3 regions of the Lactobacillus gasseri ATCC 33323 genome follow, and region 2 is predicted to be linked to each of the others. Evidence: predicted binding sites of a transcription regulator. Region 2 holds the regulator's gene; each other region holds the start of a gene.
What was found. Region 2 encodes Rex, which represses fermentation and respiration genes when NADH is low (regulators of the CRP and FNR family bind a similar motif). Its sites were predicted from a motif close to TTGTGAANTANTTCACAA; they were not measured.
Positions count from the first base shown of each region.

Region 1: the regulator Rex is predicted to act here: its motif matches at 1,750-1,767, upstream of LGAS_RS09170 (alpha-hydroxy-acid oxidizing protein).
Region 3: the regulator Rex is predicted to act here: its motif matches at 2,102-2,119, upstream of LGAS_RS02485 (FAD-binding protein).

Region 1 covers NC_008530.1:1,852,543-1,857,173, reverse strand. Annotated here, with positions in the region: gene LGAS_RS09180 (hypothetical protein) at 1-71, opposite strand, end outside; gene LGAS_RS09175 (NCS2 family permease) at 300-1,610, opposite strand; gene LGAS_RS09170 (alpha-hydroxy-acid oxidizing protein) at 1,849-3,087, shown strand; gene LGAS_RS09165 (deoxynucleoside kinase) at 3,144-3,818, opposite strand; gene LGAS_RS09160 (deoxynucleoside kinase) at 3,840-4,490, opposite strand.
Region 2 covers NC_008530.1:420,690-425,320, forward strand. Annotated here, with positions in the region: gene LGAS_RS01975 (ABC-F family ATP-binding cassette domain-containing protein) at 1-1,073, opposite strand, end outside; gene LGAS_RS01980 (redox-sensing transcriptional repressor Rex) at 1,241-1,885, shown strand; gene LGAS_RS01985 (LOG family protein) at 2,024-2,590, shown strand; gene LGAS_RS01990 (LytTR family DNA-binding domain-containing protein) at 2,770-3,228, shown strand; gene LGAS_RS01995 (LiaF transmembrane domain-containing protein) at 3,225-3,983, shown strand; gene groES (co-chaperone GroES) at 4,519-4,631, shown strand, end outside.
Region 3 covers NC_008530.1:528,376-533,006, reverse strand. Annotated here, with positions in the region: gene LGAS_RS02490 (DASS family sodium-coupled anion symporter) at 1-140, opposite strand, end outside; gene LGAS_RS02485 (FAD-binding protein) at 167-1,960, opposite strand; gene LGAS_RS02480 (LysR family transcriptional regulator) at 2,171-3,055, shown strand; gene LGAS_RS02475 (ATP-binding protein) at 3,093-4,169, opposite strand; gene lacG (6-phospho-beta-galactosidase) at 4,314-4,631, opposite strand, start outside.

The sequences.
Region 1 (4,631 bases), 460 kb from region 2:
ATGTAAGTAATGCTGAATATTATGCTAAGTATATAGACTATCTTAAAAATAGTTTTACCCGTAATGATCATTTTTATTCCTCCTGTTCTGTATTTGCAAAAATTAAACAGTTGAGTGGGGAAAATAAGGATTACTTTTATACTTATATTATACTATGAACGACTTAATTATAGATGCTGTAAAGTATACTTTATAAAAATCGCGCTTTTTGTTAAGTATACTTTACAGATAATAAAAGCAACAAAAATACCGATTATCAAGATGGATGATAATCGGTATTTTCGTTAGTAAATTTTATCCTACTTAAAATTCAAAACCCACAAGAAGATGATGAATACTACAAACAGTACCCACATCATTGGACTGACTTCTTTACCACGTTTTGCAGAAACCATACAAATTGGGTAAGTAATCATTCCTAATGCCAAACCATCAGAAATTGAGTAGGTAAGTGGCATACCAAGTAAAATCAAGAAGGCAGGAACGGCAATTTCTAGCTTATTCCAATGAATGTGAGCAGTATTTTGTGCCATTAAAACCCCAACAATGATTAAAGCAGGAGCAGTTACTTGAGTAGTGAAGACGCCAAGTAGTGGGCTAAAGATCATTGAGATTAAGAAGAAGATGGCAACAAAGACAGCAGTTAAACCTGAGCGACCGCCAACTGCAATACCAGCACTTGATTCAACGAAAGCTCCAACAGGTGAAGTACCAAAGATAGAACCAAACATCATAGCAGTTGAATCAGCGGCTAATGCTTTACCAACACGTGGCATTTTGTTGTTCTTCATAAAGCCAGCTTGTTGAGCAAGACCAATTAAGGTACCAGCAGTATCAAAGAATGTAACAAGTAAGAAAGTTAAAACAACAACCCACATTTGGAGAGAATTAATGTCTTTAACGTGGAAAACGGCTTGACCAAAGGTAGGTGCAAGACTTGGTGCTAAAGAAATGAACTTATGTGGTACAGCAATTTGACCAGTACAAATGCCAAAGATTGATGCAGCAATCATTCCGATGAAAATTGCACCTGGAACGCCTAAGATCATTAAAATTACAGTAACGATTAAACCAAAAATTGTAATCCAAACGAGTGGATTATGAAGTGATCCTAAACCAACTAAAGTTGATTTATTAGCCACAATTAGGCCACCATTTTGTAGACCTAGGAAGGCAATAAAAAGACCAATACCTGATGAAATGGCAAATTTAAGGTCTGAAGGAATAGAATCAATGATCTTTTCTCTTAGCTTAAACAAGGTAATTAAAATAAAGATAATTGATGCAACGAAAACACTGGCTAAAGCAGTTTCCCAAGATACCTTCATCCCAATACATACAGTGTAGGCAAAGAAAGCGTTGATACCTAAGGCAGGTGCTTCACCAATTGGATAGTTAGCTACAATACCCATAATTGCTGTACCAAGAGCAGCGGCTAAAGCAGTTGCGGTAAATACAGCGCCAGTATTCATCCCACTAGCGCCAAGAACACTTGGGTTAACGAAAAGAATATAAGACATACTAATAAAGGTTGTTAGACCTGCAATAAATTCAGTTCTAACATTAGTTCCCAACTTTTCTAAATGAAAGTAGTTTTTGATAAAATTCATTTTGTCCTCCAGACATAATGTTCGTTTTTAGCTTTAAATAAGCAACTTTTACAGTGTAGCATTCTGATAAATAAATGTAAACACGAATTTTAATTAAAGAAAGCGCTATGAAAGACATAAATAGTAAGTATGTCGGACTTAGTGAATTATTTCATAATAGCTTTTATTTAATAAATTGATGAAATCGTCCTAAAATTAAGGTGTATAGAAACCTACTTAATGATTGGAGGAAATATCAATGACAACTTACTATAAGGGCTTTCCACAAAGTACTAGAGAAGAAAAGCTACACATGGTTAACTTGGATGAACTAGAAAACGAAGCAAAGTACGTAATACCAGAAGCAGCCTATTACTACATAGCTAGTGGTGCTGAAAATGAATGGACTTGGCGGAATAATACCCAAGCATTTAACCATTTTCAAATTGTGCCTCGTGCTTTAACTGGGATGCAGGATCCGAAACTAAATACTGAATTTTTAGGGATGGAGTTAAAGACACCGGTCATGATTTGTCCAATTGCCTGTCATGGTATTGCAAATGCAGAAGCAGAAGTTGATACAGCTAAGGGTGCAAAGGCTGCTGGCGCTTTATTTGGGATGAGTACTTATGCGAATAAGAGTGTTCAAGATGTGCAAAGCGCAGTCGGTGACTCGCCTCGCTTTATGCAATTATATTTAAGCAAGAACTGGGACTTCAATAAGATGGTGATTGAAGAATCAGTTAAAGCCGGTTTTACTGGTTTCTTCTTAACTGTAGATGCACTAGTTAGTGGCTACCGTGAAGCCAATTTACGGACTAACTTTACTTATCCTGTTCCACTTGCTTTCTTTAATGAATGGACTGGTGGAAAAGGAGAGGGACAAAGCGTTGCTCAAATGTACGCTTCATCTGCTCAAAATATTGGGCCAGATGATATTCGCAAGATTAAGGAAATTGCAGATGTACCTGTAATTGTTAAAGGTGTTGAATGCGCTGAAGATGCTATGCTTGCAATTGGTGCAGGTGCAGACGGAATCGTAGTTTCTAACCACGGAGGACGTGAAGTTGATGGCGCTCCTGCTACAATTGACGTTTTGCCTGAAATTGCAAAGGCTGTGAAGAGTTGTGATCACCCTGTTCCGATTATCCTTGATGGTGGCGTTCGTCGCGGATCACATGTCTTTAAGGCATTAGCATTAGGCGCTGACTTAGTCGGTATCGGTCGTCCCTTCTTATACGGCTTAGCACTTGGCGGTGCTCAAGGCGTTCAGTCAGTTATTGATCAATTGAATAAGGAATTGTTAATTGATATGCAATTAACTGGTTGTAAGACAATTGAAGATATTAAACATGCAAAAATTGATCATCTTGATTACACTGCTGATTGGGGAATTTCTTCAACGAGTAAGAGTGTGATGAAGCCATATCCTGTTACTAAAGAAAATCAACTAACAGGTGAAGCGGCAGATGCAGTAAGCGGCGCTTCAAGACATTAGTTTAATGGTGTGAATATATGAAAAACTGCGGTCCAGTATGGATCGCAGTTTTTGCTTTATTTAACTAAATTTGGTTTCCAATCTTCGTCAAGCTTGCCCATTTCTTTGAGCTTAGCAACAATTTGGTTCAAGACTTCTTGACGATCTTCTTCACTTGCCATGAAGTCGAATTTATCACCATCAATAGTCATCTTTGGTGAATAATCATACTTTTCATACCAAGGCTTATAATAGCGAAGCAAACGCTTGTAGTAGTCTTCTAGAGTTGGGTCATAACTTAATTGCTCATAGTTACGACCACGCTTTTGAATACGTTTAAGCATTGTATCGTATGATACATCAATATGAACAAGAAGATCTGGATTCTTCTTAGGCATCCGATCTAACTCACTCATCATATTGTGTAGAAGTTCGTAATAAGTATCTACTTCTTCTTTAGTAGCACGGCCAATATCGGCGTTCATTTGAAAGAAAAGTGCATCTTCGTAGATAGAACGATCGAGTACGTTATTATCATCAGTTAATGCTGACTTGATACTTTGGAAGCGAGTATTCAAGAAATAAACTTGCAATAAAAATGCGTACTTCTTAGGATTTTCATAGAATAATGGCAAAACAGGATTATCATCTACGCTTTCGTAAAAGGGATTAGTACCCAAATACTTAGATAGAATACCTGTTAGACTGGATTTTCCGGCTCCAATGGGCCCACTTAATACAATAACTGTCATCACGTTCCTTCTATTCGTTAGCTAGTTTAGATTACCTAGATCAGTAAGCTTTTGATCAATTGTGCTGATAACTTCTTTTCGTGCCTCTTCATCTGCAACAAAGTCATATTTATCGCCGTCAATCATCATCTTAGGGGATGCATTATATTTTTCATACCAAGGCTCGTAATAAGATAAAAGTCGAGCATAGTAGTCTTTTAAGCCTGGATCAGTTGATAATTGTTCAAATGTACGACCGCGCTTTTGAATGCGGTGAAGCATGGTATCAAGAGATACATGAATATAAATTAACAAATCAGGTTTCTTACTTGGGTTGCCTGGAGCTTGTTCCATCATATTCTCAAGTAAACTATCGTAGATCTTGAATTCAGTCGGATCTGCGATTCCACTGTCAACATTCATTTTGAAAAATAAGGCATCTTCATAAATTGAACGATCAGACACACTGTTATGATCGCGAATAGCTTGGTTAATTTGAGCCAAACGGTGGTTTAGAAGATAAGTATTTAAAAGAAAGGTGTAATGTGCCATGTCTTTATAATAAAGTGGCAAAATTGGATTATTATCTACACCTTCATAAAATGCTTGGGTGCCTAGATGCTCTGCAAGAAGACTGGTTAAACTGGATTTTCCGGCTCCAATAGGCCCGCTCAATACAATAACTGTCATCACGTTCTTTCTACAAGATATAGTTTGCTTTAATAGTGTAATTCAATATCTGGTATGAAAACAAGTAGTTTTTTAATTTGCTATAAAAGAAAAAAGTCAAGAGAACACATCAAAAAAGTGCAAAAAGAAAAGACGAACTAATCT
Region 2 (4,631 bases):
TTAGGGCCGATAATAGCAACACGGTCATTCTTATTAACTTGGAAGTCAATATCAGAAACCATCACTTTATCAGGATAGCCAATGGTTAGATCTTTAGCGATCAACACTTCCTTACCAGAAGGGCGTTCACTAGTGAAGTTAATACGAACTTTTTGCTTGTGCTTAGGTGGCTTGATTCGCTCCATCTTGTCTAAAACTTTACGCCGACTTTGCGCACGTTTAGTAGTTGAAGCACGAACTAAGTTCTTTTGAATGAACTCTTCTTCTTTTTTGATCTTTTCTTGTTGCTTTTCATAAGCAGCTTCTTGCTGGCTATCCATCAATTCACGTTCTTTAACGTATTGGCTGTAATTACCCTTGAAAGTAGTCAGTTTTCCAAAGTTTAATTCAAAAATTTGATTAGCTAAGTGATCTAAGAAGTACTGGTCGTGAGAAACTGTAATAATTGCGCCTTGATAGTTCTTTAAAAACGCTTCTAACCAATCTAAAGTATCTAAGTCAAGGTAGTTAGTAGGTTCGTCAAGCAGCAGTACTGGTGGCTTTTGTAAAAGCAATTTAACAAAGGCAAGTCGTGTCTTTTCACCGCCAGAAAGAGTGCCAATTACTTTATTCCAAGTGTTTTCTTTAAAATTAAAACCGTTAAGAATACTCTTAATTTCAGCTTGGTAGGTAAAGCCGCCTTCTTGTTCAAAGTCGTAAGCTAATTGATCATACCGCTTGAGCAAGTCTTCATCTTCGGGATGGTCAGCAATTTGCTCTTGCATTTTGGTGATTTTTTTATTTTTTTCGATTAAATCATTAAAGACAGTAAGCATTTCATCCCAGATTGTTTTGTCTTCATCGAGACCATTTTCCTGGGCGATATAGCCGACTTTTAATCCCTTATTAATAGTAAATTGACCACTAGTTGGTTCTTGTTGACCAGTCATGATCTTTAATAAGGTAGTTTTTCCGGCTCCGTTAGGTCCCACAAGACCAATTCTGGCATTGTCAGGAACCGAGAAAGAAATGTTACTGAAGATGGTATTGCCTCCAAAACGTTGTTCGAGGTCTTGAGCTTGTGCAATAATCATAATTATTTTTCTCCTAATGCTTATTTTAACATAGTGAATCTTTTAAATTTTATGAAAATATGGCCTTTGTGAAAATTGTTTCTTGATTTATCCTTGAAGAATGCCTATTATTAGTTTGATTAGTAAATATTTCACATTCGTATTTTATAAAAGAAAGAGGCCTCTTAATGGATGAAATTAAGATTCCTAAGGCTACTGCTAGACGCTTGCCACTGTATTATCGCTATTTGATCTTTTTAAATGATGAAGGAAAAGAAAAAGTTTCTTCAACTGAACTTGCTGAAGCAGTTCAAGTTGACAGTGCTTCAATTCGTCGTGATTTTTCTTACTTTGGTGCTTTAGGTAAGCGTGGCTATGGGTATGATGTTAAGAACTTGCTTAATTTCTTTAAAAAGATTTTGAACCAAGATACTTTAACTAATGTTGCCTTGGTCGGTGTTGGTAATATGGGACATGCGCTTTTGAATTATAACTTCAAGCGTACTAATAATATCAGAATTAGCGCCGCTTTTGACATTAATCCTGAAATTACTGGAACAATTATGTCAGGTGTGCCAGTTTATGATATGAGTGAAATGAAGAAGCAGCTTCGTGAGCAACAAATTACGATTGCAATCCTTTGTGTACCGCAAACAGCAGCTCAAAAGACTGCTAATGAAATGTTTGATGCCGGGATTAAAGGAATTATGAACTTTACGCCACTTCGTTTATCTGCACCTTCGAGTGTTCGTGTACAAAATGTCGACTTGGCGACTGAACTTCAAACTTTGATTTATTTCTTAGATTCAGACAAAGATAAGAACAAAAAATAATTTACTATTAATATAGCTTTTGCACAAGCTTAATTAGGCTTGTGCATTTTTTTATACACTTTTATTTGTAATCAGAGTGGAAATAATTTTAAGATAAATAGGCATAGAATTTTTAAATTTAGAAATAAGGTAGATAAAATGATTAAAAAGATTGCAGTTTATTGTGGCGCACGCTCAGGTAACCGTCCTGGATATGCGAAAGCTGCTTATGAATTTGGTAAAAAAATGGCAAACCACCAGATTGAGCTAGTTTATGGCGGCGGTAAGTATGGTTTAATGCGAGCAGTTGCTGACGGAGTTTTAGAAAATGGCGGTATTGTTCATGGCATTATTACTGAAGAATTAAAAGACCGCGGTGCAGCTTACGATAAGGTGCAAGATTTTCGCGTGGTGCCAAGTATGGATAAGCGAAAAGATACGATGATGAATTTAGCTGATGGGATGGTAGCTCTTCCTGGCAGTATTGGTACTTTGGAAGAGATCAGTCAAGCGATTTCTTGGACGGCAATTGGCGATAATGCTAAGCCCGTTGCTTTTTATGATTATGCTGGCTTTTATGACTATTTAGATAAGCTATTAAAGCGCATGAATCAGGATGATTTTTTAGAAAATATTTACTTAGATACAGTTTATTTTGGAACCGATTTTGATAAGATTCTGCAGTTTATGGAAGATTATCAGGCTCCGGCTTATCGAAAATATTGATTTATTAAGTTAGAAATTAAAAAGAAGTATGAACCTAAAGACGAGGGGAAATTTAGTTTCATGCTTCTTTTTTTGACCACTTAGAACTTTAAAATGACCACTTAGTCAATTTCACTAGATTTTAATCTTATATTCATGTTTAATATAAATATCAAGAACGAAACAAGGAAGTGAGAATTGTGAAAGTTAAGCTTGAACTTGATCCAGATCAGCAAGAGACAGAAATAACGATTCATGCTAAAAGTTTAACGCCTGAAGTAGAAAGAATTTATCATCAACTTCAAACTGATTCAGAACATCCTGATCAAATTGAAGGGATGATGGATAATACTTCCTATTATTTAAGTATTAACGATATTCTCTTTTTTGAAACAGACGCTAAGCAGGTAATGGCGCATACGACGAGGAATGCATATTTTGTTAAGTATAAATTATACGAACTAGAAAACTTATTAAGTGGACAGTTCATGCGAGTATCGAAATCGACGATTTTAAATTTAGATCAGATTTATGCTGTTACTAAATCGATCTCTAATTGTCAGATTAAGTTTCATGATTCATATAAAACTGTCTATGTTTCAAGAAGATATTACCGAGATTTAAATGAAAGATTAAAAGAGAGAAGGACATTATCATGAGAAAGGCCAGTTTTGGAAGAGTTCTTTGGGGGTTAGGCTTGCTTGCGGCAGCTGCGTTTTTAGTTTTAGATCAGCTCCACTTGATGCCACTAGAATTAGGCTTTTGGGCAATTTTTTGGACCGTGGTCTTTGGAGCAACCTTAATTACTTCTTTAATTAATAAAAGCTTAGGAGGCAGTATTTTTTCAATTGCATTCCTATTAATTATTTATGCTAAACCACTTCATATTGAACGTATTGTTCCTTGGACAGTACTTTTAGCAGCGTTTTTAATCTGGGGAGGTTTGAGATTAATTTTCAAAAAAAGCTGGAAACCGACTGTGATTATTAATGGTGAAAAAGTTAACGCTAATTGGTCAGATTTGAAAGCTCCACATAAATTTAAGGCTGAACATGTTTTTTCTGATACGTCTAGTTCAGATAATGACGACAATATCGTAATTAGTGAAAAGTTGTCTTCTACTTCGCGTTACGTTCATTCACAACACTTAGAAACGGTGACTGTGAATGTTTCAATGGGGGATGTTAATGTATATCTTGATTCAGCTAAGCCTGCTGGGGATGAGGTACTTGCTAACATTAATATGTCGATGGGAGATATAAATATTTACATTCCAACTTCTTGGCGAGTTGATGATCAACTTGAACATAAATTTGGTGATTTCACTATTGATGGTGATCAACCAGCAGAAGGTCCAACATTAGTACTTCAAGGACGTGCTAATATGGGGGATGTTACTATTAAGAGAGTTTAGAATAGAAAAATCGATTAGCTCTAATTTGAAGTAAAAATTAATTTGCTGTAAAGTACTTGTAGTACAAAAAAGAGAGCTACTAGTAATAGCTCTCCGAAGCACAAGCCGCTAAAAGTGCGGTGACAAAATTATTATTAGCAAACTAAAAAGTCGCTTTTAACTCTGCCAAAAGTCATCAAGCGGCTTTTTTGTTTGCTTATTTTTTCTTCCACAAATCGTGGATAGCTTTTATGAGCTTTTTTACGGCTTTTACCAACTTGGTCATATCTCGCACAAGCTTTACCAATAACAAGACAATACAATCCAAGAGCCCTAATTTTATCAAAAATTACAGACAATCCATATTGAATTTTTAAATAAATATCAAGTAAATTAGCACTTTTTAGCACTCAAGCAAGAAAAGTGCTAATTTTTGCGTTTAAATACTTGCTTTTCTTTTACAAACAAGGTACTATCGTAATTGTAAGTTAGCACTTATGAGATATGAGTGCTAAATGATGTAATAATAGATTAAATATGTACAGGAGGGACTAACGTGTTACAACCAATTGGTGATCGCGTAATCGTTAAAGTAAAAGACGAAGAAGAAGAAAAAGTTGGAGGCATTGTCCTGGCTTCTAACGCTAAAGAAAAGCCTCAAATGGGTGA
Region 3 (4,631 bases), 110 kb from region 2:
ACGATTGTGGCAATAAATAAGGCAAATAAATGCCATGCAATTGGTGTTATTGCAGCCGGTCTAAAAGGTGTAATGATCCACAATACACATCCAATAATTACTGGAAGTATAAATCCCTTCCAATTTACTTTTGCTAACATTTGTATATCTTCTCCCCTAACCAAAGCTATTTGCTTTTACGAGCATTCTCTATTGCTTGTTTAACAGCATCTTTAAATGCTCTACTAGTTGTACTTGCACCAGAAACTGAGTCCACGTCAGCAGAATTATGGTCGAGCATTTCTTGGGTCAATTTTGGTATTGCCTGACCACCCAAATCGCCAGATTCTTTTTCTTGAAGCGTTTCGATATTCTTTAAGTTTTGATTTTCATCTAAAGTTACACGAACAACAATTGGAAGATCATTAATCCCTTGATCGCTTGACCCAATTCCTTGATTTTTACCAGCTTCAAAATGCATCTTAACTTGATGTGCATCACTCTTTAAATCTTCATGAACTTGACTTGCGCTAGTAACAGCATCTGGAAGAGTCATGTTATTCTTTATTTTTGCTGCATTAGTTCCAGCAATCTTTCCTGAAATTAATAAATCAGCAATTGAATTGGCCCCTAAATACTTAGTGGCAAAAATGTCTCCTAATTCTCCGGCTTCATATAAATTAGGAATTGCCTTTCCATCAAGTCCAATTACTTCACATTTAGAATTTCTCTGTGCACCACCATGTGTATGCAAAATATTATGACGAACAGGAATTGCATAGTATGGACCTTCTTTTAAAGATCTCATTGTTTCAATTTTTCTGTTCAAAAACATATCTCGTTTTTTCACATCAGTTAAGAAATTAAAGTCTTCAACTGCCTGCTTTAAATATGGCGCATCAATTTTTTTAGATAATTTTTCAATTGAATCAGCTTTAATTGCATATGAAATCAATTCTTTAATTTGATCTGCCTTAGCTGACTGATCGTTAGAAAGCTGCTCATATTGAGCTTGATCCATAATGATATGTGGATGATTTTGATTAGGAATCATAACCCAATTTCCATGATTGTACTTGTAGCCATGACGATCTTCTTCATCTTCTCTAAAGTAACGAGTTCCATCATCACCTGCTACAAAAATTGACCCATTAAATAGGCTCTTCCAATTAATCATGTAAGCAAATTTTTCTCGTGGTTCATTTTGTCTAAGCGATAAGCCGTGTGAATCGTAGTTAGACATATGCCATAATCGCGCACCTGCTTCAACAGCAAGATCAATCCCCTTACCACGGTTATACAAAGTACCAATTGGCGCAAGCGAACCTTGACCTAAAAAGTCTTGAACCATACTTTGATTATTTTCAAAACCGCCTAGACTTAAAACAACTCCTCTTTTAGCAGCAACATTTACTTCTCTATTATTTCGCTTAATAACAGCACCAATTACAGCGTTAGTATCTGGATCTTGAATCAAGTGCTCAGCTGGCGATTCAAACCAAATATCAATTTTGTCTAGTCGATCAAAAACTTGCTTACGAAGTAATTTCCAAAATCCGCCATTGTACATCCCTTTAGTCATACTTTGAGACTGCATAGAAGCAGCATCTTTATATTCTGGATATTCGCCATTTGGTCTTCTACCTGTTGGTTGAGCTTCAATTCCAAAATACTTTTTTGAATACTCCTTCATTTGCATTACATTTTTGATAAAGGTATCTAATGCTTCTTCATCATACTCAAATGGATAATAAGTCTGCTTATAGTATTCTTTCAGTTGATCAAAATTTGATCCCCAAGCAAACGCGCCACCAGCATATCTAGTATTACCGCCTTCGCTTCCTTCAGGAGCAGCATCAATCAAAAGAACTTTTGCATTATTATCAGCAGCAAAACGCGCTGCACCTGCTCCGGCGCCACCAAAGCCAATTACAATTACATCATATGTGGCATCCCAAGATACTTTCGTCTTATACACCATATGCTCTTCTCCTCACAAACTTGTTTCATCCTTTACACATAGCAATTTATATCTCTTTATAAACTTTTTCTAGTGGGTAATTGTGAATAAAATTGTGCTATTCAACTCTGTAAAACTGCATATATCATAGATTCCTTGTAATTGTGAAAAATGTAACTTATAATTAAAAAAGATTAGTTCATAAAAAATATTTATAAAAGAGATAAGAATATGAATGACAAGGATTTACTATATTTTTGCAAATTAGTTGAAACACAGAACTATACCCTAACTGCTAATTCATTTAACGTTACACAACCGACAATTTCGATGGCGATCAAGCGACTTCAAAATAGATTTGATGATCCCCTGATTTTTCAAAAGAATCGCAAAAGTAAAATTACACTCTCACCCGCAGGTGAATTACTTTATCAAAAAGCAAAATATCTTTTAAAAGAAATGGCAAGTATCGATTACGACGTTAAACACGCCAATATTAAAAAAATTAGAGTAGCCTTTTCTGGAATTGCTGGTAGTATTTATATTCCTGAAATTATAGAAAAATTTTATAAAGAAGACATTGTTAACCTGTTAGATGCTCGCTTAGAAAGAAGTGCGACTGCATTTAAAGATTTAAACAATGGCGATGTAGACGTTGCTATCTATTCTTGGATGGTGCCAATCAATGATCCTGCCTATTTTATCCGTAATTTAGATAGAACAGAGTTAGTTATCATTACTGGTAAAGATGATCCTTGGAAAAATAAAAAAGTTATTGATGCCCAAGAATTAAGAAACCGCAAGTTTGTGGCCAGACAAAAGGGTTACTTAACTAGAGAATGTTTGGAAGAAGAGGCAAAGCTCGGCGATTTTACTCCAAACATTTTATACACGGCTCGAACAATGAAACTAATGATCGATTTAGTTAAAAGAAATGTTGGTATTGCTCTAGCAATGGAGAATTCCGTTAAGGATGAAAAAGATCTCCACATAATTCGTCTACGTTCAGGACAAAAACTCTGGGCATACATGCAAATTGCAATGAGAAAAAGTTTTATTCCCAATAAATATCAAAGACAAGGAATTGATATTCTTCGAAGGTTCCATCTAAATTAAACAAAACCAGCTAAGCACTGAATGCTTGGCTGGTTTTCTAATATCCCCAATAATAAGCTGAATCAGGATCTTCAGTCTGTTTTAAATATTCATCAAAATATGGAAGTGTATATTGTACTAATCCATACCCAGCTGGAATTATCAACTTACGCTCAATAGCTCTTCTTCGATATTGTGCTACAAAAACTTTATCTTTTCCTAAGATCTTGACTACATCCTGAAGTCGCTTATTTCCCCTAACTGCTAATAAATATTTGCGATCCCATTCAGATAAATCAATAAATATTTTCTGATATGCATTATCAAATAGTTGCAATTGAAATGGGATTGAAACTTTATCAAGATCTGCACTTTCAGGAATTTTTCCGTTTAGTTGATCAAACAATAAAAACCCCAATAACTGAAAGGCGAAAGCATATCCCCCTGTCATTTTTGCCATTCGACTTGCAACACTTAAAGAACAATTAAATACAGATGTATATGCAGCAATTATATCCGCATTTTTTAGCGGTAATGTGTGAATTTTTTCTGATCTCAGCAAAAATGTTAATTTACTTTGAGTTTGGATATCTAAAATCAAATCTGGAAGACCCGTCATTAAAACAAAAATCGGTAAATTATCTCCCTTTAATTCATTAAAGACTTGTGCAAATTCTCTTACTGCTTCGGTATTAGTAATTTCATCAATTGTAACAACAACGTATTTATTTTGTTTCTTTACTTTTTCCAGTATTTTCTCTAAAACAATATCATATTCTGTTTCAGAACTGTTTAAATCAATATTAATTCCTTTTACAGTAATTGAATTAACATTATTTAGAGCTTTTTGAAAAGCAGATTCAGTCTTGATAGCCAATTTCTTTGTTAAACTTGCGACCAGATTATCTTTATTAATAAGGTTAATCCGATAACAATTATCATCTTGATCCAATTTTTGAGCTACTGCGTTTAGAAAAACAGTTTTCCCTGAACCTCTAACGCCAGTAATAAAAAACGAACGAGCAAAATCACTAGTTTTAATTTTAGAAATTAAATCATTAATTCTAGTATCTGTATCAAGAAATATTTTAGGAACATCACCAAATGTGGGATTAAAAGGATTATTCACTTTCATGTCTCCTTTCATTTTTAAACTCTTTTAAACTTTATATTTTATTTTAAACTCTTTTAAACTTCATATCTACTTTTAAACTCTTTTAAACTTTTCCATCAAAAAAAACTAAGTACTTTCATTCAGTACTTAGCTTTAAATGATTTTTTAATCAACAGGAGGAATTTCTCGAGTTTCAGCTAGTTTCTTATACCAATATGCGCTCTTCTTAGCGTAACGCTTCTGCGTCTTGAAGTCGACATAGAATAAACCATAACGCTTTGAATAACCATTCGTCCAAGAGAACATATCTTGCAGTGACCATACAAAGTAACCATTAACTGGAATACCAGCTTCAATTGCCTTAGCTACTTCTTCCATATGTTGCTTTAGATAATCAATTCTTGGTGTATCATCGATGATCTTATCTTCGCCTTCAAACTTATCCTTATAACCCATTCCGTTTTCGGTAATATAGATTGAATG